3 regions of the Allobacillus sp. SKP2-8 genome follow, and region 3 is predicted to be linked to each of the others. Evidence: riboswitches for the same ligand, from Rfam matches in the RefSeq annotation. Region 3 holds a riboswitch; each other region holds the start of a gene.
What was found. Region 3 has a riboswitch for S-adenosylmethionine ahead of FPQ10_RS08420 (methionine ABC transporter ATP-binding protein). Riboswitches for the same ligand answer to the same signal wherever they lie in the genome.

Region 1: another riboswitch for S-adenosylmethionine. It lies ahead of metK (methionine adenosyltransferase); the one in region 3 lies ahead of FPQ10_RS08420 (methionine ABC transporter ATP-binding protein).
Region 2: another riboswitch for S-adenosylmethionine. It lies ahead of metX (homoserine O-acetyltransferase MetX); the one in region 3 lies ahead of FPQ10_RS08420 (methionine ABC transporter ATP-binding protein).

The regions. Positions count from the first base shown of each region.
Region 1 is NZ_VMHF01000014.1:246-8,111, forward strand. It holds gene FPQ10_RS10135 (DUF2332 domain-containing protein) at 183-1,208, opposite strand; gene FPQ10_RS10140 (hypothetical protein) at 1,270-1,812, opposite strand; gene FPQ10_RS10145 (hypothetical protein) at 1,803-2,108, shown strand; gene metK (methionine adenosyltransferase) at 2,293-3,495, opposite strand; SAM riboswitch class I at 3,689-3,794, opposite strand; gene FPQ10_RS13455 (NUDIX hydrolase) at 3,897-4,460, opposite strand; gene pckA (phosphoenolpyruvate carboxykinase (ATP)) at 4,746-6,335, shown strand; gene FPQ10_RS10165 (TraB/GumN family protein) at 6,838-7,830, shown strand.
Region 2 is NZ_VMHF01000005.1:35,334-46,415, reverse strand. It holds gene FPQ10_RS06405 (MFS transporter) at 1-331, shown strand, start outside; gene FPQ10_RS06400 (hypothetical protein) at 653-1,102, shown strand; gene FPQ10_RS06395 (hypothetical protein) at 1,411-1,824, opposite strand; gene FPQ10_RS06390 (helix-turn-helix transcriptional regulator) at 1,821-2,030, opposite strand; gene FPQ10_RS06385 (cupin domain-containing protein) at 2,355-2,804, opposite strand; SAM riboswitch class I at 3,431-3,541, shown strand; gene metX (homoserine O-acetyltransferase MetX) at 3,636-4,685, shown strand; gene FPQ10_RS06375 (O-acetylhomoserine aminocarboxypropyltransferase/cysteine synthase family protein) at 4,700-6,016, shown strand; gene FPQ10_RS13025 (hypothetical protein) at 6,093-6,269, opposite strand; gene FPQ10_RS06370 (AEC family transporter) at 6,285-7,214, opposite strand; gene FPQ10_RS06365 (ring-cleaving dioxygenase) at 7,468-8,451, opposite strand; gene FPQ10_RS06360 (ring-cleaving dioxygenase) at 8,471-9,412, opposite strand; gene FPQ10_RS06355 (MarR family winged helix-turn-helix transcriptional regulator) at 9,424-9,903, opposite strand; gene FPQ10_RS13020 (hypothetical protein) at 10,023-10,196, shown strand; gene FPQ10_RS13015 (hypothetical protein) at 10,248-10,403, opposite strand; gene FPQ10_RS06350 (MFS transporter) at 10,421-11,082, opposite strand, start outside.
Region 3 is NZ_VMHF01000009.1:23,315-34,396, forward strand. It holds gene FPQ10_RS08410 (MetQ/NlpA family ABC transporter substrate-binding protein) at 1-173, opposite strand, end outside; gene FPQ10_RS08415 (methionine ABC transporter permease) at 192-860, opposite strand; gene FPQ10_RS08420 (methionine ABC transporter ATP-binding protein) at 853-1,878, opposite strand; SAM riboswitch class I at 1,952-2,071, opposite strand; SAM riboswitch class I at 2,171-2,278, opposite strand; gene FPQ10_RS08425 (TlpA family protein disulfide reductase) at 2,366-2,785, shown strand; gene FPQ10_RS08430 (thioredoxin family protein) at 3,363-3,692, opposite strand; gene FPQ10_RS08435 (toprim domain-containing protein) at 3,695-4,054, opposite strand; gene gcvH (glycine cleavage system protein GcvH) at 4,125-4,511, opposite strand; gene FPQ10_RS08445 (arsenate reductase family protein) at 4,589-4,945, opposite strand; gene FPQ10_RS08450 (acyl-CoA dehydrogenase family protein) at 5,103-6,887, opposite strand; gene FPQ10_RS08455 (acetyl-CoA C-acetyltransferase) at 6,914-8,089, opposite strand; gene FPQ10_RS08460 (3-hydroxyacyl-CoA dehydrogenase/enoyl-CoA hydratase family protein) at 8,130-10,532, opposite strand; gene FPQ10_RS13510 (hypothetical protein) at 10,868-11,082, shown strand, end outside.

The sequences.
Region 1 (7,866 bases), on a different contig from region 3:
TCTGATTTTCCTTTTGGAATACTTAAAGTTTCCCAATTCTCATCTTTAACACTCTTCAATCTTTCTAGAACTTTCAAGTACTCATTCCAAGACCCATAAATGAACCTCCTTATTTCATGCAATAGTCTGGCTTGAATCCAGTGAAATCTTATTTTTTAAAACCTGTCCCCAATCTCCCTTGCCTATGTTAAATGCCAATCAAACCATCTACCATGCCCGTCTGTATCACCAATAATCTTTGTCTCGGGTTTTCCATCTATAATGGAATCGACACGAAGTTTTCTGTCGTAAATATTATTATAAATATGAAAAACGTCTCTGTTTCTTCCTATTTCATTAACCTGATCCAACAGTTCACTTTTAGCCGCTTCAGGCATTTGATTGGCTACGTGAGTATGAAAGATGCAAACCGCTGTATGAGTAGGAACATCTTTTATTATCTCAGGGAGTATTGCTACACCATTTCCTTCTATTAGATTAGGTGGATTTACCCTTAATTGTTCTACTGCATTTTCAAAGTTTTTTAGTCGTTCTTTATGTTCAGGCCAAATAAGTGCTTTTAACCATAAACATTCGTCTTCATCGGTAAGATTGGTAACGTTTAAGTCTATGCCCAGTCGATCACTGACCGGTGGAATTGATGTTAATAATTCATAAGGTATTTCACCATTACGTACCATGGATGTTAAATGAACAGTGGAATTTTGATTGCCAAAGACTTGCTCGTCCCCATAAGAATAGGAATAATGATCCCATAGCAACTGCAATCCTGCACTTGTCCCGATTTCTATGAGTGAAAGTGGTCTCTTGATCTGGTTGTATATATAACAAAACACAGGATACAGATAGGCACATCGCCGTACCTCATTTGTTTGGACTAGCTTCTTTCCTAAGATGGCCTTTATTTTATCTTTATTTTTCATGCAAAAATCTTTTAAAAAAGGAAAGGGATTATCCTCTCTACTCACCTGATCGACGATGCTAGGATAGAATTCCTTCAATTCATGTTCCTCACCTTGTAGCAACAAATAATGAACAGCGCCAAAAAGTAAGTTAGGGATCGGTTGCCCTTCTCTTGCATACATGCTTAAATCCAACAATTCATTATCTGTTGCAATTTGGTTCGATAAATTTTCATAGAGATCACTCGATCCGTGACATTCTAATGTAGCAAAGTTCTTAAATCGTTCAGCGATCCTTTGGGACATAACTTCCCCTCCATATCGTTAGCTCCATTTTTTCCCAAAACACCATTCAACTTAGCTTCCATCATTCATCTTTATTGTTTTTAGTGAAGCCAATTTTATAAAAAATCTTTCCGCTTCTCAGTAAATAAAACCCGAATACAAATTGAATCACTACCATTACGAGATTCTGAACAATGAATTGTGTTTGCTCGTTCGTACCTACACTGTTAACAGAAGATGTGAAAATGATATTGGATATAATCTGAAACGCTTTTGGAAGGGAATAGATGATTAAAACTAATCCGACCATCTTCATAAAAAGATAAAATAATGAGCCAATCTTATCTTCGTCTTTCGCAGACAAATTGTTAAAGGCTAATTCCACAACGGCTTTTCCATCTTTAAGTAGGTAAAACCCAATGATCAAAAGAATTACAGGGTACACGACTTGAAAAATTAGCGAAAAACGATAAGAACTTAAATTCTGATTCGTCATCATATCCGGTTGATTATAAATAGACATAAATTGAAAAACCACCGGAGTAATATGGACTAAGCCCCAAATAATCGTAAGAACCCCGACGATTTTCAATCCAGACTCAAAAAGAGCTTTTGGTGGAACCATTTAAAGACCCCCCTTTTCACTTGGCTTTGTTAAAGTCCGTTGTTAATGATTCAATATCGGTTTCTCCACGATTTATCAGCGGCTTCGCACAGTTTATCGGCGACTCCGCTCGATTTATCGACGGCTTCGCTCGATTTATCGACGGCTTCGCTCGATTTATCGGCGGCTCCGCACAGTTTATCGACGGCTCCGCACAGTTTATCGACGGCTCCGCACAGTTTATCGACGGCTCCGCACAGTTTATCGACGGCTTCGCTCGGTTTATCAGCGAAAAGCTTTCACCCACAGGCAATTAAAAATCAACACTAATCTTTAACAGAGCCTTTGGGCGCCATAACTTTATTTATAATCATCGTACCACAAATCTAAATATTTTGAATTATATTTTACATTACTTAAATTCAAAATGTAATCGAGTGATTTAATAAAAAAACAGCTGCTATACACTATGTATAACAACTGTTTTCAAGAATCTATGATTTAGTTATTTTCAAAGAAACGCTTTAACTCATCTACTTTATCTGTACGTTCCCATGTGAAATCTTCATCTGTTCGTCCAAAGTGTCCGAAAGCTGCTGTTTTCTTATAAATCGGCCGCTTCAGATCAAGCATTTTCGTTATACCTGCAGGGCGCAAATCAAATACTTCTGGAATAACTTCAGCCATCCGTTCTTCAGAGACAGCGCCTGTTCCAAATGTATCAACATTAATGGAAACGGGCTGTGCTACGCCAATTGCATAAGCCAATTGCACTTCACACGTTTCAGCAAGTCCCGCAGCGACGATGTTTTTCGCGACATAGCGCGCAGCATAAGCGGCTGAACGGTCAACTTTCGTCGGATCCTTACCACTGAATGCTCCTCCGCCATGACGAGCATAACCACCGTATGTATCTACGATGATTTTTCTTCCTGTCAACCCGGCATCCCCCTGAGGTCCGCCGATGACAAAGCGTCCTGTTGGATTAATGAAGATTTTTGTCTCATCATCCATTAACTCTTCTGGTACGATCGGTCGAATGACGAATTCCATAATATCATTCTTGATCTGTTCCAATGTAATTTCCGGATGATGTTGTGTAGACAAGACAATCGTATCAATTCGTCCTGGTGTACCATCTTCCTTATACTCAACCGTTACTTGCGTTTTCCCGTCTGGTCGTAAATACGGAATCACTTCCGTTCGACGAACATCGGATAAACGCTTCGACAGCTTATGAGAAAGTGAGATCGGCAGAGGCATTAATTCCTCCGTTTCATTCGTTGCAAAACCGAACATCAAGCCTTGGTCACCTGCACCAATTGCCTCAATGTCTTCATCCGTCATTTGTCCTTCTCTTTTTTCATAAGCAACATCGACTCCAGCAGCAATATCTTCGGATTGCTCATCAATGGAGGTCAATACAGCACATGTCGCATAATCGAAACCATATTTCGCCCGTGTATATCCAATTTCTTTTACTGTATCACGAACGATTGTTGAGATATCAACATATGAAGTCGTTGAAATCTCTCCGGATACTAAAACAAGACCTGTTGAAACCATTGTTTCACATGCTACTCGTGCATCTGGATCTTCTTTTAAAATTTCATCCAAGATGGCATCTGAGATCTGGTCACTGATTTTATCTGGATGGCCTTCTGTAACCGATTCAGATGTGAATAATCTTCGTTTCCTTTCCATATCTATTTCCTCCCAAGAATTATTACGGCACTCTCTCCTGGTCAGACGACAGCATCACTCTTCATACGGCTTGTAATCGAGTGATGTCAGAGACGTAGTTTTAATATCAATTGAAAACGAACGTCTTCAATCCAACAAAAAAACCTTCCCCATTTATCCATGACAAAAGGGAAAGGTGATTATCCGCCTTCCGCTCTTATCGTCCAAGGGACACCTTGCATCAGGTTAGCACCTGTCACAGCTTGTGATGGTTGCCGAGCTTCATCGGGCCTGTTCCCTCCGCTTTCTCTGGATAAGAGTTATTCCGTTTCTGCATTATCATATCGCTAAATAAGGGAACTTGTCAATTTATATTGTCAATGATTAACTAATTCGACTTTACTGAAAACGTGAACGTCCATCTACTGGTGCAGCGCTTGAATCTGCTTAATCGCACGAGCCATTAATTGGTCCGGAATTTCTGAAACATGTACCCACCTGACATCGTGATCTTCATCATTTTGACCGATTTCTGTCTCATCTGTCACGAAAAGATAACGGAAATCATAATGAAAATGGCCTGGTTCGCCTTTTTGTTTATTCGTAGGGATGTAATGAATATTGACATCAAAAGGATACAGCTGTTCTTTATGTACTGAATGAAGACGCACATCGATGCCTGTTTCTTCCTTCACTTCACGAATGGCTGCTTCCTCTGGTGTTTCTCCTGGATCCACATGGCCACCTGGTTGTAACCATCTTTCCAATGATTTATGAAATAACATCAATATATGATCCGGCTTATTCGGATGAAGAACAAATCCGCTACCGGTAATATGTCCCGGTGACACGCTTCGGTCAAATAATTCTTCGCGGTCTTTAATGAAGGAAATAAACGGGATGAGGTTCTCTGCCTCTTCAGGAAATTGAAGCATATACGTTTGGAACTGTCTCAAAGTTTCTTCTTTATTTGTTTTCGTTTCCATTTAAATAACCTACCTTTCAAAAAAATCAGCTTGTAAACTTCTTAATAAAAGCATAACATGTTTACATTAAATACGATATTTCATGATTAAGCGACAGATTTAGAGTATGAAAGATAAAACAATCCATCAAATTTTAATAAAAGGTTGGTAAAGTACCTCTGAATGTTGTTATAATTTAGTCACAATTATTTTCACCATTAGTATGGATTAATATATCTAATGTGTTATACTAATAACCAGATTGAAACAGCACACTTTAACTTAAACGTAAAGGATGATGAATGAATGAGCACAAATACACTTGATTCGCTCGTCTCTCGCTTAACCGATTTAGACGTGAATCATCAAAATCTTTCAGTTGCTGAACTTGTTGAAAAAGTATTGAGCCGTGAGGAAGGCGTCCTGTCTTCTACCGGAGCCATTCGCGCAACAACTGGAACATATACAGGAAGATCACCGAAAGATAAATTTATCGTAAAAGATGAAGAATCCCAAGATCATGTTGAATGGGGAAGTGTCAACCAACCAATCAGCGAAGAAAAGTTCGAAAATCTATTTCATAAAGTTATCGATTACTTGGAAACTCAGAATGAATTATTTACTTTCAAAGGCTTCGCCGGTGCGGATGAAAAATACCGCCTGCCGATCCAAGTCATTACACAATTTGCTTGGCATAACCTATTTGCCAATCGTCTATTTATCCGTCCTTCAAAAGAAGAGCTAGAAAATCATCAGGCTGGATTTACAGTCGTTTCTGCTCCACATTTCAAAGCTGACCCTGAAGTAGACGGTACAAATTCTGAAACATTTATTATTGTTTCATTTAAGCACCGAATCGTTTTAATTGGCGGAACAGAATATGCTGGAGAAATTAAAAAATCCATTTTCTCTGTCATGAACTATATGCTACCGACTAAAAATGAAGTGCTTCCAATGCACTGTTCAGCGAACGTCGGCGCAGAAGGTGATGTTGCTTTATTTTTCGGACTTTCCGGAACAGGGAAAACAACTTTATCCGCCGACCCGAGCAGAAGCTTAATCGGTGATGACGAACACGCATGGAGCCAAAACGGTGTATTCAATATCGAAGGCGGATGCTATGCAAAAACCGTGAATCTATCTGCTGAAAAAGAACCACAAATCTTTAATGCCATTCGTTTTGGTTCTGTTTTGGAAAACGTTATTTTGGACGAAAACCGTGAAGCAGACTATGATGACACGAGCTTAACAGAAAACACGCGTGCCGCTTACTCAATTGATAATATTGATAATATCGTCCGTCCAAGTCGTGCCGGACATCCGAATACAATTATCTTTTTGACTGCTGATGCTTCAGGCGTATTGCCTCCAATCAGTAAGCTATCAAAAGAACAAGCAATGTACCATTTCTTAAGTGGTTATACGAGTAAACTAGCTGGAACTGAGCGTGGTGTCACAGAGCCACAAGCGACATTCTCTGCTTGCTTCGGTTCACCATTCTTGCCATTACCAGCTGCAGAATACGCAAAAATGCTCGGTGAAAAAATTGATGAGCACAACTCAGAAGTATTCCTAGTGAACACAGGCTGGACAGGTGGCCCATATGGCGAAGGCTCACGTATGAAACTTGGTTATACACGTGCCATGGTTCAAGCAGCTTTGGAAGGCGATCTGAAAAATGTTGAAACCGTACAAGACGATTTCTTTGGTCTTCACATTCCGACCGAGTGCCCTGGTGTACCAACAGAAGTTCTTCACCCAAAGAAAACATGGGCTGACAAAGATCGTTACGACCAGCAAGCACAAGACTTAGCGAAGAAATTCCATGAAAACTTCAAACAGTTCGATCATGTAACAAAAGATATCGCTGAAGCAGGACCAACGTTTAGAGGATAATTGAATAAAAAGTGGTAAGGACCGGGTGATCCCGGTCCTTTTTTTGTTGGTCATTGTAAGCTGCGGATAATATATGCGCCCATTCTGAAATAATATGGTTCCATCTCACACGGTTATGCGCCCGGGAGCAAAGGATATGCGACCCGCATACGAATTTATGGACCCAAAGTTGCGACTTATGTGCCCAATCTCGAAATATATGAGCCCAACCGTAATTAGCGCGTGCTATTCACCCACCAAGATTAACTCAACCAAATATATGTGCCCATCTTGAAAAAATATGCGTCCATTCCATACGGATATGCGCCCACGAACATAGGATATGCGACCCGCATACAAATTTATGGACCCAAAGTTGAAATTTATGTGCCCGGTCTCAAAATATATGGGCCTAACATGTCGGATGTAGCTTTACTAATCCTGTGTTGTGAAATATACGCAAGGAAAATAATTGTATATAGATTAATTTTTGGTACACTTTTTAATAGGGGGAGGAAAGTACATGAGAAAGATGGTTTATTTATTAGTAGGGGTATTGATTTTACTTGTTGGTTGCCAGGAAGAAGCACAAGATCACGATGAGGACGTAAATGAACAAGAAGAAAAAAAGACAAAAAGTATTGATGAAACGGAGATAAATGAAGAGGATATAATAAGTGTAGAAGATTTTGATTTACCTGATCGGACAAAAGGCTTTTTTTGGACAGGAACAGATGGCAAAAATCAATTTCACTTTTTAGGAACTATGCATATAGGCACAGAGGATATGTATCCATTTGAAGAAGATATCGAATCAGCACTTGAAAACTCAGACTTTCTTCTAGTTGAAAAGCATTTCTCTGAGGATGAACAAGATCTAACCCAAGAATATTTCTATTACCCAAATGGAGAAACATTAGAAGATCATATGCCAGAAGAATTAGTTGATTCAATTAGGGATTATTCAACAAAGATTAAAGCGAGATTTGGACAATTGAATAGCATGAAGCCATACGCGCTCTCTAAAAGAATTATAAACTATGAAATAGGAAAAAAAGGTCTTACTAGCGACTATAGCGTGGAAGAATATTTGACAAAAACAAAACCAAAAAACACGGAAATTATCGGCCTTGAAGGTCGGGAACGTTACGAATTGATTCATAATCAGCCAGATGATTACTATGCTTACATGCTCGAACAGACTATTGATAATATGGATAAGCAAATCAATGAAGGGATAAAGAGCTTTGCTGGTTACCGACTTGGTGATGAATCAATGTTAACCGATATTAAACGTACTGTAGATTCCAACTCTGAAAATCAGAAATACGAACAGATGTATATCGATAATATGATGGTCAAAAGAGATCAAATGATGGCCGATCGAATCGCCGAGATCTCAAATGAATATTCCGGCAAAAATTTCTTTGTTGCAGTAGGAACCGCTCACTTTTTTAATGAAGGAAATGTGCTCGAGTTATTGAAGGACAAAGGATTTGAGATAGAGAGAAACTAAATAACTTTTTCACCTGTAGAACTAGCCGCTTGTATT
Region 2 (11,082 bases), on a different contig from region 3:
CACGCTTCGTTGGTTCTTATTTACTCTTGTCGATGATTATTGGATGATTATTGGGTTGCAATTCTTACACGGTCTAACCTTCGGAATTTTATACTTGTCTGCAATGGACTATGTCACACGACTAATTCCACGTATTTTGCAGTCGACCGGGCACCTACTTTTCTATGCCGTTTTCTTCGGTGTATCAGGAATAATTGGCTCCCTTCTCGGTGGTGCAATTATTGACCAATACGGTGGATCGACATTGTACTTTGTATTAGGATTCATCGCATTAGGTGGTACAATCCTCATGACACTTTACCATCTATTGCCTTATGGGAAAAAAGCATAATAAATTTGAGGTAAATCCACTTTTTTTGGAAAGTGGCTCTGATTCTGCAATAAAATAATCGTTTAAATAACGTACTGATTGCACTGCATCTTGCACCATAATAGCAGTATAAAAAGCATATAAAACGCTTGGGTTTTAGTACTCCAAGCGTTTTTTTATATCATTAATAAAGATAGAAAAGTTATTGAGAATTGTTAGCATAAACAAATGAAAATATTGGCTTAAACTTCAAATGAAGGTTTAAGCCATTTTTACCATTATAATACTTATATGTTTTAATAAGAGTAACTATATGATTATGATTAAAAAAGGAGAGATGATTTGAAGAAAAAAATTCTGATTACAATGCTTATTGTGTTTGTTGCGGTAGCATGGTTTATCAATGATCAAAGTAAATATACTACGTATGAATCTGCAATATCTGAATTGTCAATTGATCGTAAAGGTATAGTGGAAGTTGAAATTGATGACAAGCGAAATCACAAACTGGTGCATTCAAATTCCCAAGAAGTAATTCAAAGCATTATAGAGAAACCTAAAAAAATGGAGCTTAAAGAAACAGATAAAACTCCTTCGATTGATTATTTAATCACTATTAGAACTTCGACTAGTACTTATTCCGCTGCGAATGGTAGTTATTATACCATCGCATTAGGTAAAGAGTTTGTTCATTTACCCGACGCTGCGTATAAAGTAGTAGGAGAGAATAAATTATATGATATTATTGAGAATACTGATTTTAATTGGGAAAGCAAACATCCTGGACATTAGTTGAAATGTTGTTAATTAATAGTTCTGGGAGCGCCCAGCTTCATGGTAAATTTATAGGAGATTCTTTTTTCGTCGAGTGGTTTCCAATGTTTAGACATGAATATAGTTAATTAGAAAACGACGTTGAAAGACTCAATCTGTTAACTTAGAAGTTAATCCCAATAATTGAATACAATTTCTCCAACTGTTTTCGACTTGCAAAACACAAGTTGTTCTAATTCCGCTTGGTGCAATGTATTTTCATTTTCAAGGATGATGTTTTATTCATGCGCAATGAGTGTGTCACGACTGTGCCCGATTGTTGAAATTTAATTTTGTCGCTTTGTACGCAGGAAATAAATGTAAATTGATGGAACAAGGAAACAAACAAAGAATATTCCTCCTACAAGTATTCCAGTTGAAATATCACCTGTAAAGGTAATTAAACCCCCAAATACAATGGCAATAATCGAACTTACAATTACTGAAATGACCAGTCCCTTTTTCGGAGACTTTTTACTTGATTCATGATCTACACTGATCCCCATAGACAAGTATGCGGAAATAACTCCTGTCAAAATAAGAACATACCATAACGGATTAGCTCTCATTCCATCCATTCCTTTGGTGACTAGGTCATACCCTAATATACCAATAATCGCAATGTTCTCAAATAAGAATAAAATCCTGATGTTCTGTAAGTTTTGCAGTTTCAATCGTTCATCTTTAATTTTTTTGATCATTCCATTCGCTCCTCCTTCTCTACCCAGAATAATTCATCCAATGACTTATTTACGACATCACAAATCGAAAGACACAATTTTAAAGTGGGATTATATTTTCCTTTTTCAATTAAACTAACTGTCTGACGGGTGATGCCTACTTTTTCAGCTAGTTGCTGTTGGGTTAAGTCCCTTTGAACACGAGCTATCTTCACATTATTTTTCACTTATATAATCCCTCCTCACACAGTGTTACTGTAACATATAAATTACATAATTCAAATTATACATTACATCGTATTTATGAAAAAGCGCTAATCCTTTCGATGGAAAAGCGTTTTATCAAAAACTTTATTGATATTTCGAATTTTCTCCACAGAAACGGAACTACTTAGTCTTATAGCGCCAATTTTTCATTTCTAACGGGCCTGCCAAATCAAAGTTAAGGTTGCTATTGAACATTGATAATTCGAAAAATATATGTAACGAGAAACGCACTTTGCATGTGCATTCCTCTTGTTTCTTCAAATGATCTTTTCGTGCTTCTACATTTAATACCCGTGTTCTGATTCCATCGCATTTAATTTTGTTGCATGTACAGTTCCATAGGGATGCTCAGGGGGCGCATAAATTGAATACAGTTTTAATGGAAATGGACCGATGTTTGTCATGTTGTGCCATTTTCCTGCTGGTACCATCACCGCATCACCTGGTCCAACTTCCACACAGAAATCTAACCGGTCCTTTTGATCTCCCATCTGAACAAATCCATGCCCTTCTTCTATCCGTAAAAATTGATCCGTATTCGGATGAATTTCCAAGCCTATATCGTCACCAGGCATAATGGTCATCAACGTCACCTGAAAATGTTCTCCCGTCCAAATCGCTGTACGAAATGTTTCATTGGACCGGGTAGCGCCGGCAATATTGACAACAAATGGGTGACAACCACAATCAGGCATGGAATGGTTATATGGATGATTTAGGTATCCGTAATTCATAAACCAACTTCCTTTCAAAAATATATTTCAGTTTAATCTATGCGAATAACCATTTTTGTGATTATTGGTTTGTATCGACAGCGATTCATTCTATAAGACTCTTTGTGCAATTTTCATAGCCACTCGGAGGATAGACATTCTCTATAAATTTTCCGGCAAATGGCAATAATTACCCGACTTCTGTTCTTGATACGTGTTCTCAACTACTGAAGTCACGAAATTTGCTCGGTCTCCGTTCTTGATAGACGCTCTCTACTACGGAAGCAGCAATAATCGCTCAGCTTCCGTGCTCGATAGACGCCCTCTACTACGGAAACTTCAATTTCCGCTCGGCTTCCGTGCTCGATACACGCTCTCTTCTACGGAAACTTCGATTTTCGCCCAGCTTCCGTGCTCGATACACGCTCTCTTCTACGGAAGCAGCAATATTCGCTCAGCTTCCGTGCTTGATAGACGCTCTCTATTTTTTCAGCCATTCGGACGTCTAGAGACCTCCTATAAGAATTTCCATGCAATTTTCACAGCCGACCAGGTATATAGAGATACAAAAAATCATTTTACGCGTTGACACTTCTCCTTCAACGTGCTAACATATCATTTAACTCAAAAAATTAATATTTTTCAAACTCTTATCTAGAGTGGCTGAGGGACTGGCCCGATGACGCCCGGCAACCTTTAAACAACGGTTTTAAAAGGTGCTAATTCCAGCAAAGCAAATCTGCTTTGAGAGATGAGAGGGACCAAAATGTCGACATCGTATATTCTGGCCTCTCTGCTCAAAGCAGGGAGGTCTTTTTAATACCGTGAGATCAAAATGAAAGGAGAACATCAATGACAAAGACTGTGCAGCATGGTTCAGTTTCCATTCCAAATTTCAGTTTGGAAAGCGGCGAACAATTGGATGAGATCCACCTTGCCTACGAACAATGTGGTCCGATCGATGCACCGACCATTCTCGTTTGTCATGCACTAACTGGAAACCAATTCGCTGTAGGGACTGAATCCAATCCTGGTTGGTGGCATGGATTGATTCAAGACGGTGGATACATCGATACGACACGCTATCAAGTAATTACGTTCAATGTGTTAGGTGGATGTGATGGTTCGACTGGACCGGGTTCACTGCAATCGAATGGTAAACCTTATCAGGATCAATTCCCGACACTCACCGTTCGTGATTTGGTTGAAGCTCAATTTGTTGCACTCAACATTTTGGGCATCGATCAATTGAAAGCGGTCATCGGTGGTTCCTTAGGTGGAATGCAAGTATTGGAGTGGGGATTTATGTATCCCGATTACATGGAGGCCATCTTCCCCATTGCCGTCACACCTGTTTTTTCCGATTATGCGATCGCCTTTAATCACATCGCAAAGCAAGCCATCCTACGCGATCCGGCTTTTAAAAATGGTGAACAGCCAAAAGACGGATTACATTTGGCACGAATGGTCGGTATGGTCACTTATCGACCGGAAGAATTGTTCAGCAAGCGATTTTCCAGACAACAACAAAATGGTGTATACGATGTTGAGTCTTACTTAAATTACCAAGGCGAAAAGCTTGCGAACCGCTTCAATCCATATAGTTATATTCGATTATTGGAAGTGATGAACGGACACGATATCACCCGAGGCCGAGGTAGCTATCAACAAGTACTTGAGCAATTGAATGTGCCGATCTTTGCTTTGGGATTTCAAAATGATCTGCTTTATCCACCAGAAAAAATTAACCGCTTCGTGACAGATCTTGAGAAAGCTGGGGCGTATGCAGAATATCACGAGGTCGAAACAATCTTCGGACATGATGGATTTTTGGTTGAGTTTGAAAAATGGGGACCTTTTATTCAAGAAAAATCAATGTCTTTAGAAACTATTAAAAATTAAAAGGAGCGATTTACATGACTAAGAAAAATTATCGTTTGGAAACTGTCAGTATTCATGGAGGACTAGAAGCAGACCCGGCAACCGGTTCACGTGCATTGCCGATTTATCAAACGAATGCTTACCAATTTAATAACACAGAGCATGCAGCTGATTTGTTTGGCTTAAAAGAGCAAGGCTATATCTATACACGAATTGGAAATCCGACAGTCGGCGCATTGGAAGAACGAGTTGCTCAATTGGAAGGTGGTGTCGGTGCATTGGCGCTTTCCAGTGGAATGGCGGCAATCACAGCAGCAATTTTCAACGTAGCGGAAGTTGGCGATGAAATTATTTCAGCCTCAACGTTATATGGTGGGACATACAATTTGTTTGCGACGACATTCCCGAAACATGGCATTACTACTCGATTCGTCGACCCGAAAGATCCAGAGAATTTTAAAGAGGCCATCACTCCAAAAACGAAAGCCATTTTTGCCGAAACAATCGGAAATCCAGGTTTAAACATTTTAGACATTGAAAGAGTCGCTAAAATCGCACATAAAGCCGGCGTGCCGCTCATCATTGACAATACCTTCGCAACTCCTTATCTCTGTCGTCCAATTGACTTCGGCGCTGACATCGTCGTCCACTCGGCAACAAAATGGTTAGGTGGAAACGGTAAAACATTAGGTGGAATCATTGTCGATGGTGGAAAGTTTGACTGGGATAATGAACGATTCCCTGGTTTCACACAGCCTGACCCTAGCTATCATGGGTTAGTTTATGCCGAAGCTTTACCAGAAGCTGCTTTCATCACAAAGGCCCGCGTACAGGTTTTACGTGATACCGGTGCTGCTTTAAGTCCTTTCAACGCTTTCCAGATTGCCCTTGGAATCGAAACGCTTCATGTTCGATTAAAAGAACATGTAGCTAACACGCGAAAGATCGTTGACTACCTGGAATCTCACCCAGCTGTCGAGTGGGTTACGTATCCTGAACAAGAAAACCATGAATCCGTTGAACTCGCCAAAAAGTATCTACCAAAAGGTGCGGGGTCTGTCGTCGTCTTTGGCATTAAAGGTGGATACGAAGCAGGTGCAGAAGTCATTAACCAAGTAGATCTGTGGTCGCACCTCGCAATCGTCGGGGATGCCAAAAGCTTGATCATCCACCCGGCAAGCACAACTCATCAGCAGTTAAACGAAGAAGAACTGCAATCCTCTGGGGTCACTGAAGATTTAATTCGCTTGTCTGTCGGCATTGAGCACGTCGATGATTTAATCGATGACTTAGAGCAAGCTATTGCCAAAGCTACAGGGATAACATCGAACACAGAAACAACAACCGTATAAACAAAAAGAAAAACGACAACCACTATATTCGGTTGTCGTTTTTCTATCCAACTACTACGAATTTTTTCTTATAAATTTATTCAGCCAGTTTAGTAGCACGTGTAATTGCCAAAAACGTCAAAACAGAGGTCAAAACGATGAAAAAAACCCAATAACCATTTCCATTCCCGGCTAAAAGAACGCCAATGAATGCAGCAATCACCGCGGACAATTGAAGCACAACCCAAGTCAAATCTGTTAAAACTTTTTTCATTACCTTCACCTTCCATTATCCAAATAGCACTTCAGCAACATAGATCACGACACCAACAGTCAAACTGCTTAGAATTGTAGAAACCAAAACAATCTGGCCAGCTAACTCTGGATGATGATCGAATTCCAAGGCGAATTGCGCACTATTTCTTGAGGACGGAAAAGAACTAGCGATAAACAATGATTGTGCGACAATACCATCCAATCCGAGAATAAAAATCAGCCCTAACGCCAAAGCTGGCGAAACAAACAGACGACCAAGGATTGACAACAATAAAAGTTTATTAAACTTTTTTAACTGGACATAGGCAAGCTGCGCACCAAGTGTCAACAAAGCAATGGCCAAAAAAGCGTCCGATAAGTTTTCTAGCGGTTGCCATAGAACCGTTGGGATGCTGATATTCAATGCTTTCAAAACCACTCCCAATAACAAAGCATATAACATCGGAAGCTTCAGAAATTGACCGAAAGCAGCCCCTTTTCCTTTTGCATGAACAGAAACTGAATTCATTAAACCATATGTATACGTAATGAAATTTTGAATAAGCATCACGATAATCTGGATGGTCATCCCTAGTGGATGTTGGTGAAAAATCATCTGGCTGACGGGTATTCCGTAATTTCCAGAGTTGATCAATACAACACTATTCTTGTAAACCGCTGACATCCCTTTATCAAGCTTAAGTAATTTGACGACACTATACGAAAATATCATTAGTAAAATGGATAAAATTCCTTGAAAAAACAAGACATCAAAGAGAACGTTTAAGTTGATATCACTCTCGTAGATATTGACAAATGCGACAACAGGTAACAGTAAATACGTCAAGATCTTTGATAATGTCTTTAAATCTAACGTAAATTTTCGCTGCAATAATGCACCGACCGCAACTAAGATTAGCAATGGTAAAATGATACCCATAATAATATTGAATAAAATTTGCATGATCAATCCATACCTTCGTTTGTTCTACCTGTATCTTACCATAATTTAGCTGTTGAGGTTAGGCGGGTTGGAATGATATGAGCCTAAATAAGAAAAATATGGGCCTGTAAACATCTATTTGGCCCTATTTCATTGATCTATGAACCCCTCATCAAAAAATATGATCCCAATTTAAAGATATATGTGACTAACTTAAAAATATATGTGCCTTACCCTCATATCAAAAAAGCCCAACATGACGTTGGGCTCCATTTTACTCATATTCTTTTTCGAACGTCTTCGTACTTCTGACTGTGTCAATCGGGCGAACCATTTTTTCAATTTCCTCACGTTGTGGTTCCAATTTTGGTGGCAATGCTAGTTTTTCACCAAGTGTTTCGTATGGCTCGTCATCCATGAATCCTGGTCCGTCTGTCGCAATTTCAAATAAAATTTGTGGTGCGACTTGAGCATATAATGAACCGAAATAAAATCGTTCAACGAATCCAGAGTTCGGTAATCCAACTTTTTGGAAATGGTTAATCCAGTCTTCCAGTTTTTCTTTGTTTGAAACACGAAATGCGGCGTGATGAACGGTTCCGTAACCTTGTTGATGCCTTGGTAAAACCGTGTTGTATTCTACGATTATTTGGCCACCATTTCCGCCTTCACCCGTTTCAAATAGATGGAATGAATCTTCCTTGTCAATTTCCTTAAATTTCAAGATTTGCTCCATCATTTTTTTGAAAAATTCATAGTCATCAACGCGGACGATAATCGGGCCTAAACCAGTGATTGCATATTCCAGTGGAATTGGGCCGTCTTGCCATGGCGTTCCAGGTGCAACCCCGTTATCGTTTTCATCAGAAATCAACTGATATTGTTGGTCATCAAAGTCAACGAACGGAAGTATTTTCTTGCCGAATTGTTCTTGAATTCCTTGGTGTTTAACTTCTAGGCGATTAAATCGCTTCACCCAATAATCAAGTGCTTCATCACTTGGTACGCGGAAGGATGTTCTGGCGATTTCGTTTGTTCCGTGCTGTCCCTTAGGGATACCAGGAAAATCAAAGAATGTCATGTCTGTTCCTGGATTCCCTTGATCGTCCGCGAAAAATAAATGATACGTCTGAATATCGTCTTGGTTCACTGTCTTCTTCACTAAGCGCATACCTAACGTATATGTGAAAAATTCATAGTTCTTCTCCGCACTGCTTGTAATGGCTGTTACGTGGTGCATGCCCTTTAATTGTTCCATTAAAAATTCCTCCATAAATTTATTTCGATCGCTTTCTAACTTCAATTGGATATAATGATTCAGTTAATTGATCGCGAAGATTTTCATACTGAGGCGGTAGCTTTAATTCACTACCAAGCTCATCTCTATTTTCATCAATCGCGAAACCTGGGGAATCGGTCGCCATTTCAAACAGAATTCCACCGTGCTCTTTAAAATAAATAGAGTTGAAATAGTTTCGGTCTTTGACTTCTGTGACGCCGAATCCACTTTGATGTAAATGTTCTTGCCAGTCTCTTAAGTCATTATCGTCAGTTGCTCTCCATGCAATGTGGTGCACTGTTCCTACACCCATCATGCCTCGGTCATTTGATGCCATTTTTACATCAATGATGTTCCCGATATCTGCCTGCGATTGATAACGAATATATTCATCATCCGCATCGATTTCCGTTAAACCCATCTGGTCTTCAAGTAAATTGGCCGTTTTAGTCGGATTGGATGAATATAAAATGCCCCCGCCAAATCCTTTAATCGCCATACCTGGCGTGATGCCATCAAATTCCCATGAGTTATTCTCTCTAGCCTCACGTTCAACGAGTTCAAGATGAAGTCCGTGTGGGTCATCAAATTGCAAATACGTTTCACCAAAGCGTTCCGTTTCTCTAATTGAAATTTGGAAACTTTCCAGTCGTTTTCTCCAATCCTCCAATGACCCTATTGGCACAACATACGTCGTCACACCTACTTGACCATCTCCTATTCTTCCTTTACGACCATTCGCCCAAGGGAAAAAGGTAATGATCGTGCCTGGACTTCCCTCTTCATCACCAAAATATAAATGATACGTACCCGGGTCATCAAAGTTAACCGTTTTTTTGACTAATCGCAATCCAAGCACACCTGCATAAAAATCGACGTTTTCTTGCGGATGGCCGACGATGGCTGAAATATGGTGAATTCCTTTTGTTTGTTTTCCCATATACACGCCTCCTAATTTAAGTTTTGAGCATGTAGCCCAAGTTTTTTCAACTGCTCAATGAGCTGTTCTTTTTCTTCGACATCGAGTCCAGCGAAGATTTCTTGTAACCCTTTTTTATGTGTTGGAAATACGTCATCCATAAGCGTCTTGCCTTTTTGAGTGATTGTTGCTAATTTAACACGACGATCACTTGGATGAAGTTTCCTTTCAAGTAACTCTTTCTTTTCTAACTGATCGACTACATAAGTTATACTGCTGCTTGCAATCAAAACCTTTTCACCGATTTTTTGAATGGGTTGGTCTCCTTTGTTATAAATTAACTCAAGAACCGCGAATTCAGTCGGATTCAATCCTAAATGTTTAATATCTTCAATGACACGCTTTTGAATAGCATCTAACGCACGTGTCAAAACAATAAAAAGTTTTAAAGATAATCCCTCGTCTCGTTCTTCTGCCAAACGAATCACCTCTTTTGTATCTCTCAAATTCATTTATCTCGAATTAATATTAATTTTACAAGATGATTATTTGTAATTCAACCATAATGCTTTTTAGTATCCTTACTATTTTCAGAAGGTTCGATTACAATAAAGAAAAAGGGGGCTTCTATATGAAAGCAATTGGAATTATTTTAATTGTCATTGGAGTGGTTGGGATTCTTTTAGGATCGATGATGTTCGGGGATATTGGAATTGCAGCCATGATCGGCGCTACAGGTGCATTGGTTTCAGGAATCGGTTTCTTACAGGTGAACAAAGCACTCCAGCAGTTATCGAATCGATGAATCCATTAAAAAACCAGCTCATCCCCTTTAATAGGCGGAAGAGCTGGCTTTTTATTTTTTCAAGACTGAAATGATCTTCGTTTGTTCACCTGTCTGTTTCCGAATCTTTTTTCGAGCTTCAGCTGGGGTTCGCGCATTTAATTGCTTCGTCTGCGACTCCCCGTTCGTTTCCATTTCCACAACAAAACATTTTTCTCCACATCTCATCGTCAACACCTCACAAGCTATTTTGCTAACACTTCAGATTTATCCGGTTTTTTTGCAAGGATCGCACAAACCATTCCTATAACCGGAAAAATTAATGAAGCGAGTAATACTGGCGTGTAACTATGAAATAAATCAAAACCAACACCGAACGGAAGTGGTCCTAATGAGGAGCCCAAAACAGTCATCGTCACACCGACACCGTTAATGCTTCCGATATATTTTCTACCGAAATAGTTCGGCCAAATAACATTTAAACTAATACGTTCCAACCCGTTGGCTGTACCCCATATGATACCAAACAGAATTGCCATAAAGAAATTATTCGTAATGAGCAGCATTAATAAAAGGATAAATTCAATGATGAAAATGGCTAGAAGTAAATAATTGGTCTGGACACGGTCGGTAATAAAACCCGAGACGAAAGACATGGGAATACCTACCATCGCCATTAAACTTAAAACAGTCGCAGCGATTCCTGGGGAAAGATCATTCGATCCAAAAATCGATAGTATATGAAAGGTAATGCCGGTGTTGATCATTGATGGAATGCCGACACAAATTAATATCGCCCAGAAAGCACGTGTCTTCTTCGCTTCCTGCAATGTCCAGTCCTCTTCTGCTTCTTTCACTACCGCACTGCCTAGAATCGGTTTTAATTCTTCTTTTTGCTTTAAGGGGC
Region 3 (11,082 bases):
AGCGGTTTTGCTTCCTCTAACACTTCAGCGTGAGGAACGCTTGTTGCACCAACGACAATTTCAGTAGTATCTTCTCCGTTAGAATCACCATTACTTTCTTCATCAGATGATCCACACGCTGCCAATGTCACAATCAATGTAATTCCTAATAAAACCAATAATAATTTTTTCATGTTTTTTAAACTCCCCTTTTATCGTTTATCCATTTTTTTTGCCGTAAAGTCGCCTGCCCATTGAAAAATGAAGACGATGGCGACGATAAAGACGGTACATGCAAAGACAACATCATTATTTCTTCGTTGGAAACCATTCATATAAGCTAAATCACCAAGGCCGCCTGCGCCAATCACTCCTGCGATAGCTGTATAACCGATTAACGCAATTGCTGTAACCGTCAGACCTCCGACTAGTGCTGGTTTTGATTCCTGCAATAAAACCTTAAAAATAATCGTGTGGGTTTTTGCCCCCATTGACTTTGCTGCCTCAATTACCCCTTTATCTACCTCCTTTAAGGCAATTTCAACTAACCGTGCGTAAAACGGTGCCGAACCGATAATCAATGCCGGTAAAGCTGCTTTCGGTCCACGGATGGTATCCATCAAAAAGTCTGTAAATGGAATGAGCAATAAAATTAATATAATGAACGGGATGGCACGGAAAACGTTAACGAACGTCGCTGTGATTCCGTTCACCAACCGGTTGCTCCAAAGATTTCCTCGATCGGTTAAATAAAGAACTAAACCGAGAATAATTCCGAGAATAAAAGTGCCGATTACTGAAATAACCGTCATATATAATGTTTCATACGTTGCTGTCCATAAGTCATCCATGATGACATTTGGGAATAATTCGTTAAGCATTTGTAACCACCTCTACTTCTACACCTGAGTTGCGAATATACTCCATCGATGCTTCAATCACTTTTCGCTCCCCATCCAGTTCAACGAACAATGTACCGTAAGAGCCTTCCTGAGTTTGTGAAATTGATCCTTGCAATATATTCACGTAAACATCGAACTGTTTTGCGACTTCACTGATCAAACTCCGTCTCGCTGTACCGCCGACGAAATGTAGCTTCACCACTTCTTTGCTTTCATCTTCCGTAATGAAATCTTTCAACCGTTCAGGGTCATGTTCAAGCGGTGATAATTGCTGAACAAATCGTTTCGTCGTTTTCTCTTTCGGATTGATGAACACTTCCAACACATCACCGACTTCAACGACTTTCCCTTGCTCCATAACTGCTACGCGATGACAAATTTTTTGAATGACATGCATCTCATGCGTAATTAAGATGATCGTCAATTTCAGTTTTTCATTAATGGATACAAGTAAATCCAAGATATCATCCGTCGTTTCCGGATCGAGGGCGGAAGTTGCTTCATCACAAAGCAGCACTTCGGGATCGTTTGCGAGCGCTCGGGCGATGCCAACACGTTGTTTTTGACCACCGCTTAGCTGTGATGGATAACTGTTTTCTCTTCCTTTTAATCCCACAAGCTCAATCAATTCATTCACTTTTTCTTTGCTATTCTGTTTATCGACACCAGCAATTTCTAAAGGAAATGCAATGTTTTCATAAACGGTACGAGACCAAAGTAGGTTAAAATGCTGAAAGATCATTCCTATTTTTTGTCGTTTTTTCCGCAGATCATTTTTTCCTAATTGGGTCAATGACTGCTGGTCAAGTGTGATTTCTCCACTCGTCGGTTCTTCCAGTCGATTCAACAGACGAACGAACGTACTTTTACCTGCACCAGAATAACCAATCACACCAAAGATTTCACCTTTTTCAATATCTAATGAAACATCATCGACTGCTTGAACCGTTTGATCCTTCGTTTGAAAATGTTTCGAAAGCTTTTTAATCGATATCATGTAACTCCCTCTTTCTTTAGTAAATAAAAAAACCTTCCTGCATAAGAGAACAGAAAGGAATCGGGCCTTCGTTCCCTTATCTTTCAAAGCATCCCCTGCTTTGCTGGAATTAGCACCTGTTGGATGATTTTAAACATCATCCAGTGGTTGCCGGGCTTCATCGGGCCAGTCCCTCCACCTCTCTTGATAAGAGTTTATCTATAAAATTGTTAATTTAACACGTTAAAGCGATACGTTGTTAACACATAAAAAAATCTCCCTTGCAAGAACAAGAAAGAAACGTTTGATCTCTCTCTTATCTTGCCATGCACTCAGCATGAACAGGAATTAGCACCTTTCGAATAAATTCGATGGTTGCCGGGCTTCACAGGGCCGTTCCCTCCGCCACTCTTGATAAGAAATTTTGCTATGCGATTTGTATTAATGTTAATATTAGCATGAAGCGAGTTGGTCGTCAATCTTATTTTTGAAAAAGGGGAAATATAAAATGAAAGCACCTCAGTTTGAATTACCTTACTTAAATGAAGACCGAACATTCTCTCTAGATGAAGTACTCGGCAAAAAAGTCATTGTTCTTACTTTTTGGGTATCTTGGTGTCCAGACTGTGCAAGAGACTTGCCGAAAAAAGAGCAATTTTATAAAACAACGCGTAACGATGAATTAGAAATGATTACGATTAACGTGACTGGTCGTGAGCGGTCAGAGGAAGAAGCGTTGAAATATCAAGAGCAATTTTTAACCCAGCCCGTTTTGAAAGATAACGGTCGTGAAGTATATGACCTTTATGATTGCACTTCCGTCCCAACGACAATCGTCATTGATAAGAATGGTGAAGTGGTCGGTCGATTCGGTGATCAAGCTGACTTTGTGGAGATTTTGCAGGTAATCAGTAAAGCATTGGCATAAGCGTTTCTAAATGAGGCTGGGACAATATCTTTAAAGTTGACTCAGATACGAACATTCTAATTTAGTAATGCGGAAATACCCGCTTCGGAAATATACTCCGCTTTTCGCGGGCAGCTGTTGAGCCTCCTCGTGCTTCGCACTGCGGGGTCTCACCTAGGCTTTTGCTCCCGACGCCCAGGACGGGCTAGTGTCAACGTTGGCCACAGGACGTGGCCGCATTTAGTTGACCGCAGAAGTCTCCGTATATTTCCTACGCTAAGTTAGATTAATATTCGTGCTTCTAAGTTTATAACTTTGTCACAGCCTATTTTTATGGAAAGATCGAACTTAACGGAGGATTTATCGGCGGCTTCTACTCATTATTCAACGGCTTCATGACGTTTTTCAACGGGTTCGCATATTTTATCGACGGCTTTTACCGATTTTTCAACGGCTTCTCATGTTTTTTCGGCGGCTTCACTGCATTTTTCAACGGCTTCATGACGTTTATCAACGGCTTTCCATTTTCTTGCCTTCCATAAAAAATACCGAACGCAAGGAGTATCCTTCGTTCGGCATGTCAGATGTATAAGTATAATTATATTTTATTTTTCTCCGTGACCAAGTAGGGTCCAAGTTCTTTTAATAAATATGGCACAGAGTGAAATGTATAGATTCGATCGACTGGCTTGCCGTCTTTAAACACCATTAAACATGGAACACTCATAATATTGTACTGTTGTAGAAAATCTGGTGCAGTCAGTCCATTTAGTTCATAAAATTTACTGTCTTCCAGTGTGTCTTCTATATAAAGAAGCATTCGTTTTGCCACTTTACATGTACCGCAGAAGGGACTATTGATAAATAATATATGATACTGCTTTTTCTTTACTAGAAATTGCGCATTCTTTTCGTTAATTGCATTCATGCTCATTCAAACCCTTTCAAAAAATCCACATCAACATTTATATCAGCTGCTTGTAAAATTGATGCTAACACGTACTCAGGTGTTTCTTCAACTTCCCGATACTTTCGGTCGATATAGAGGTTTTGAGCATGAGAGATTTCTTGATTCAGTAACTTTCTTAATTTGATGCCTGGTTCATCTTCGTCCGTCAAAATAAACACATCACGATCATCTAGCTGGTGCTCTTCAATCATTAAATCTAACGCATGTAAACCAAGTGTTCCGAATGTACATAAAATAAAAGCTTCATCCTCAAGTACCCGTTTAATTTTTTTCTTATCTTGCTTTCCTTCTACGATAATTACCTTTGACAACTCATCCATGTATGATCACCAAATTTTGTTTTCATTACCTATGGAAAAAGCTGATCACGATCGATCAGCTTTCAAGGTTCTATTCTTCTTCTTCTGTCATTTTTTGATATGCGTCAGCATCCATTAGTTCTTCTAGCTGAGATGAGTCGTCTAATTCAACAACAACCATCCAAGCTCCTTCGTATGGGGATTCGTTCACTAATTCAGGGCTGTCTTCTAATTCTTCATTAACTTCGACAACTTTTCCTGAAACAGGTGCGTATAATTCAGACACTGTCTTAACGGATTCAACACTGCCAAATGGCTCATCCAATTCCAATTCGTCACCGACTTCTGGTAATTCAACAAACACAATATCCCCTAGTTCGTCTTGTGCGAATTCCGTAATGCCGATTCGAACCTTACCGTCTTCATCTTTCACCCATTCGTGTTCTTTTGAATAACGTAAATCTTTTGGTAAATTCATCGTTCGACCCCTCCTATAACCATTTAACTACTTATATTCTACTATATTTATTGAATGGATGACACATTCTTGCTGTTTTATTTCCATTCCGATTCAAAAGTCTCTTCTTTGAATCCTACTGTTGATTTTTTGCCATCCGTCACCAATGGACGTTTCATTAACATTCCATCTGATGCAAGTAGCTTGATTTTCTCATCGTCAGCCATGTCATCCAGCTTGTCTTTCAACCCTAATTCACGGTATTTTTTTCCTGATGTATTGAAGAATTTCTTGATCGGCAGATCGCTTTGTTCGATAATCTTCTTCAATTCGGATTCACTTGGTGGGTTGTCGACAATATGTACTGATTCATAAGCTATATTGTTCTCATCCAACCATTTTAATGCTTTCCGACATGTGCCGCATTTTGGATATTGATAGATCGTTACTGTCATCTGAAAACACCTCCACCGTTAGTTTAGCATATTTCCGTTTGGATGAGGGAAGACACAACTTGTATAGTAAGCTTTGGTTACTTACGAAATGAAAAACGATATAAAACCTCAGCAGAAGTTACTCCACTGAGGTAATGGTCAATCTATTAACCTATCTTTAAACCGTATATTTTTCTTCTTCAATTAATGTCTTCGCAATCTCACGTTTCTTCTCAATTACGTTTGTTGGGTCGTGACGAGTTAGTTTACGAAGGGCACCAAGCATCATGCGTAGACTGTCCCCAGAGTCACTCGCAACTAATGTTTCTTTTGCATCCGCTTCGATGCTGTTAAATGCTTCTTGAACATAAACTTGTGTGTAAAGAACTTTCTGTTTATGCTTTTCTTCGCCGTCTTTATTGATTGCTTTTTCTGTACGAAGGATTGCGGCTTCCATATTGTAAATTTCACCAGCCATATCAGCAATGTTCGCTAATAACTCTTGTTCCTGTTCTAACTTATCTTGGAACTTCTGAGCAGCGATTCCTGCAGCCAATAAGCCGATCTTCTTCGCGTTTTTCAGTAGGTAACGCTCTTGTTCAAGTGTTTCGTCACCAACCGGTTCAGGCATCATTGTCATCAGCTCTTCTTGCAATGCTGTTGCTTTTTCAAGAAGTGGTAGCTGGCCTTTCATGGCTTTTTTCATGAATGTGCCTGGGACGAGCATACGGTTAATCTCGTTTGTTCCTTCAAAAATACGGTTGATTCTTGAATCACGGTACATACGCTCAACTTCATATTCTTGCATGAAGCCATAGCCACCGTGGATTTGAACAGCTTCATCAGCTGCATAATCAAGTAGTTCTGTTGCCATATATTTGTTCATGGAACATTCGATTGCGTATTCCGCGATACTTTTCGCAACTTCTGATCCGTCGTTCAACTCTTCTTGGGATAATCCACCCATACGCTGTTCAAAAAGACCAACTGTACGGTAAACGGAACTTTCGTTGGCATACGTACGAGCTGCCATATTTGCTAGTTTCTCTTGAATCATTCTGAAGCTTGAGATTGGTGTGTTGAACTGTTTACGTTCGTTTGCATATTTCGTAGCGACTTCAATGGCACGTTTCGCACCACCGACGCCACCGATTGCTAGTTTATAACGACCAACGTTCAAAATGTTGAACGCGATAATGTGACCGCGGCCGATTTCACCGAGTACGTTTTCAACTGGTACTTCTGCATCTTCCAACACTAATGTACGTGTAGAAGAAGATTTGATTCCCATTTTCTTCTCTTCAGGTCCAGTAGATACGCCAGGGAATTCACGTTCAACGATAAATGCTGTGAACTTATCGCCATCGACTTTCGCATAGACGACGAATACGTCTGCGAATGCTGAGTTAGTGATCCACTGTTTTTCACCGTTAAGTACGTAATGAGTTCCCGCTTCATTTAACTTAGCTGTTGTACTTGCACCTAATGCGTCAGATCCTGAACCTGGCTCAGTCAATGCGTAAGCCGCTAACTTCTCACCAGTTGCCAGGACAGGTAGATATTTTTCTTTTTGTTCTTTGTTACCGAAGAAAACGATTGGTAGCGAGCCGATACCAACGTGTGCACCGTGAGTGATGGAGAATCCACCAGCAAGGGACATTTTCTCAGTGATCAAGGAAGAACTGACTTTATCCAATCCGAGTCCGCCGTATTCTTCTGGTACGTCTGCACCTAGAAGACCAAGCTCTCCTGCTTTTTTAAGCAAGTCAACAGACTTATCGAACTCATGATTTTCCAAGTTATCAAGGACTGGCCAAACTTCACCTTTTACATACTCTTCCGTCGTTTTGGCAATCATTTTATGCTCACTTGTAAAATCCTCTGGTGTTAACATATCTTCAGCAGCAATGTCTTCTACTAAGAAGCCTCCGCCTTTAATTACTTTTTCTTGTGTTTCGCTCATACGTTTACCCTCCAATAATGAATGTTTTATAGTAATTCAAATACGCCAGCTGCACCCATACCGCCACCGATACACATTGTGACGACGCCATATTTCACGTTACGACGTTTCATCTCATTCATTAATGAAACAGTCAGCTTCGTACCTGTACAACCGAGTGGGTGACCTAATGCAATTGCTCCACCGTTTACGTTAACGATGTTTTCGTCTAATCCAAGTTCACGAATGACTTGTAATGATTGAGAAGCAAATGCTTCGTTGAGTTCAAACAATCCGATATCCGACAATTCAAGACCAGCCATTTCTACTGCTTTCGGAATTGCTTTAACTGGTCCGACCCCCATGATTTCAGGCTCGACACCTTGTACGGTGAATGAACGGAATTTCACAATTGGTGTCAGTCCTTCTTTCTCTGCTTTTTCACGGTCCATGACTAAAACAGATGCTGCACCATCACTCATTTGTGAAGCATTACCAGCTGTGACGGAACCACCCATCGTGAACGCTGGTCTCAATTTCGATAAAACTTCAGGTGTTGTACCCGGACGTACACCTTCATCTTTGGAAACTGTTACCGTCTTTTCATGAACTTTATTTTCTGGACCGACTTTGCGTTGTACAACATCAACCGGAACGATTTCATCATCAAATTTACCTTCTTTTAATGCTTTCTCGGCACGCTCGTGGCTTCGAGCAGCAAAAGCATCTTGGTCTTCACGGGAGATCCCGAATCGTTGTGCAACTTCCTCAGCTGTATGTCCCATTGACATGTAATAGCCTGGTGCATTTTCAACTAAGTCCAAGTTTGGTTTGATAACGTGTCCGCCCATCGGAATCAAACTCATGGATTCAGCTCCACCAGCGATAATCGTTTCCGCATTTCCAAGCATAATTCGCTCAGCTGCATAGGCAATACTTTGTAGTCCTGATGAACAATAACGATTGATTGTAATGCCAGGTACATCATGATCCAACCCAGCAAGACCTCCGATGTTTCTTGCCATATTCATTCCTTGCTCTGCTTCAGGCATCGCACAACCGATAATGATGTCATCGATTGGGCCGTCATAATTGTTCGCACGTTTCAATACTTCTTTTACGGTTACAGCGGAAAGATCATCTGGACGTGTATTTGCGAATGATCCTTTCATCGCTTTACCGACAGGTGTTCTTGCACCTGCGACAATGACTGCTTCTCTCACAATTTCTCCCCCTTTTTTCGAATTGGAGTTATTCCGTTTATTAGTTACGTAGTGGTTTACCTTTCATCAACATATGCTGCATACGTTGTTGTGTTTTCGCTTCACCAATTAAGCTGATGAATGCTTCTCGTTCTAAGTCAAGTAGATATTGTTCATCGACCAGTGTTCCGTATGCAAGTTTTCCACCTGCAAGAACATAAGCTAATTTCCCAGCAATCTTCAAGTCATGTTCAGAAGCATAGCCACCTTGTACAAGGCCTTTAGCTCCCAGTAACATCGCTGCATAGCCTGGTTCACCAACAACAGGTACTTTTTCACGTTTTGGCGCTTGGTACCCTGCTTTTGCTAAGCCAAGCACACTTTGTTTAGCGTCATAGATGAGGTGATCACCATTAACACTGATTTTGTCATGGTTATCCAAGAATCCGCTTTCACGTGCTTCAGCGGCTGAAGTGGACACTTGTGCCATTGCCACTTTCTCAAATACGTCATTCGCTACTTTCGTTAAATCGAAATCAGGTCCTTGTGGCAAGCCGCGTAGTGACTTCAAATAAAGCTCTTTCGTTCCGCCACCACCTGGAATTAAACCGACACCGAATTCAACTAAGCCCATATACGTCTCTTGAGAAGCTTGAATGCTCGCAGCTGGAAGGCTGACTTCAGCTCCACCACCTAGCGTCATACCAAACGGTGCGACGACAACCGGCTTTTCATTATATTTAATATTCATCATTGTGTCTTGGAATTGTTTAACGATCATTTCCAATTCAATGAAGTTAAAGTCTTGAGCTTCCATCAGCATCATGCCAAGGTTTGCACCGACACAGAAGTTCTTGCCTTGGTTCCCGATGACAAGCCCTTTATAATTTTTATTCACTTCTTCCAATGAATAATTGATCATTTGAAGAATGTCTGGTCCAATCGCGTTGCTTTGTGAATGGAATTCAAGGAGTGCAACGTCATCACCTAGGTCGATCAAGCTTGCACCTGAATTTTTCTTGATGACACCATGTGTTTCTTTGTGTAATTTCAAATTAATTTCTTTTGGATTGACGTCTTTTTCCACATATTCACCGTTGTGATAAAAATACTCTTTTCCGTTTTCGGATTTATAAAATGTTTCGAATCCGCTTTCAAGCATTTCGTCAATCCAAGCAGGTACTTGTGCGCCTTCTTCTTTCATTCGTTCAACAGAAGATTTCACTCCGATTGCGTCCCACATTTCGAATGGTCCGAGCTGCCAACCGAAGCCCCATTTCATCGCTTCATCAATCGCCTTCACATCATCGGCAATTTCACCGAGTAATTCAGCGGAATAAATGAGCGTTGGTTTTGTGATATTCCAAACAAGATCGCCACCACGGTCGCCTTTTGCATTCACCAGTGCTTTTACTTTTCGTTTGGCACCTTTTTGCTGCTTGGCTTGACCGGTTGCTTCAGTTTTCAATTTTTTCTGCTCATCTTCATACTCTAAGGTTTCAGGGTTCAATTCGTAGATGACGCTACCCTTCTCACCTTTTTTCTTCAGGTAAAAACCTTTACCAGCTTTGGCACCGATCATGCCTTTTTCATTCATCTTCTTCATGAATTCTGGCACTTCAAAAACTTGTTTTTCTTCACCTTCAACTTGGTCGTACACGTTTTTGGCTACGTGAATAAACGTGTCCAAACCGACGACATCAAGCGTACGGAAAGTCGCACTCTTCGGACGACCAATCATAGGACCAGTTACAGAGTCAACTTCACCAATGCTGTAACCACCTTTGAGCATCTCTTGAACGGACACTAATAAGCCGTACGTTCCGATGCGGTTCGCGATAAAGTTCGGTGTATCTTTTGCTTCAACGACACCTTTACCAAGTACATCTTCACCGAATGCCTTCACGAATGAAAGGACTTCCGGATCTGTTTTCTCAGTCGGAATCACTTCAAGAAGCTTCAGATAACGTGGCGGGTTGAAAAAGTGCGTTCCAAGAAAATGCTTTTGAAAATCTTCCGAACGGCCTTCCACCATTGCATTAATCGAAATCCCAGAAGTGTTTGATGTAACGATCGTACCTTCTGTTCTGTGCTCTTCCACTTGTTCGAAAACTTTTTTCTTAATATCCAAGTTTTCGACAACGACTTCAATAATCCAGTCAACTTCTTTTAATTGCTCCATATCATCGTCAAAATTCCCTGTCGTAATTAGATCAAGGCTTTTTTGACTCGTGATTGGAGAAGGTTTTTGTTTTTTCAATTTCGCTTTACTTTCATTCGCTATACGGTTTCGAACAGAAGCGTCTTGTAATGTGAGACCCTTCTTTTCTTCCTTTTCCGTTAGCTCACGAGGAACAATATCCAACATCAATGTAGGTATTCCTACGTTTGCCAAATGTGCTGCAATTCCAGCTCCCATAACACCAGAGCCTAAAACAGCTGCACGCTTGATTTGACGGTTCATGAAACTTCCCCCTATTCTTTGAATGAATACTCATTCATTTTACTCGAAAATTTTTTTGGACAGTCAATGACTATCCAAAGTGTTCTATCTTATACTATAAATTATTTTCCGATAATTCGCAAACCATTTTATAATGATTATTCAAAATTTCTAACTTTTTTTATCAAATCTAATTGCTTTTTTGTCTTGCATGAAGGGTAGAGCAATAGTTTCTACGCTACCCTTCGAGAAGTTTTTTATTTGGTGGCTTGGACCGTTTATCGAGCGGTCCGGCGCTTTTATCGAGCGGTTGGAACAGCTGATCGAGCGGCTCCGCGCGGTCGTCGAGCGGCTCAATGCGTTCGTCGAGCGGTTCAGCGCGTTTGTCGAGCGGTTTCACGCATTTATCGAGCGGTTCGGCGCGTTTGTCGAGCGGTTTCACGCATTTATCGAGCGGTTCGGCGCGTTTATCGAGCGGCTCAAAGCGTTTGTCGGGCGGTTCCAAGCGTTTGTCGAGCGGCTACACACGTTCGTCGAGCGGCTACACGCGTTCGTCGAGCGGCTACACGCG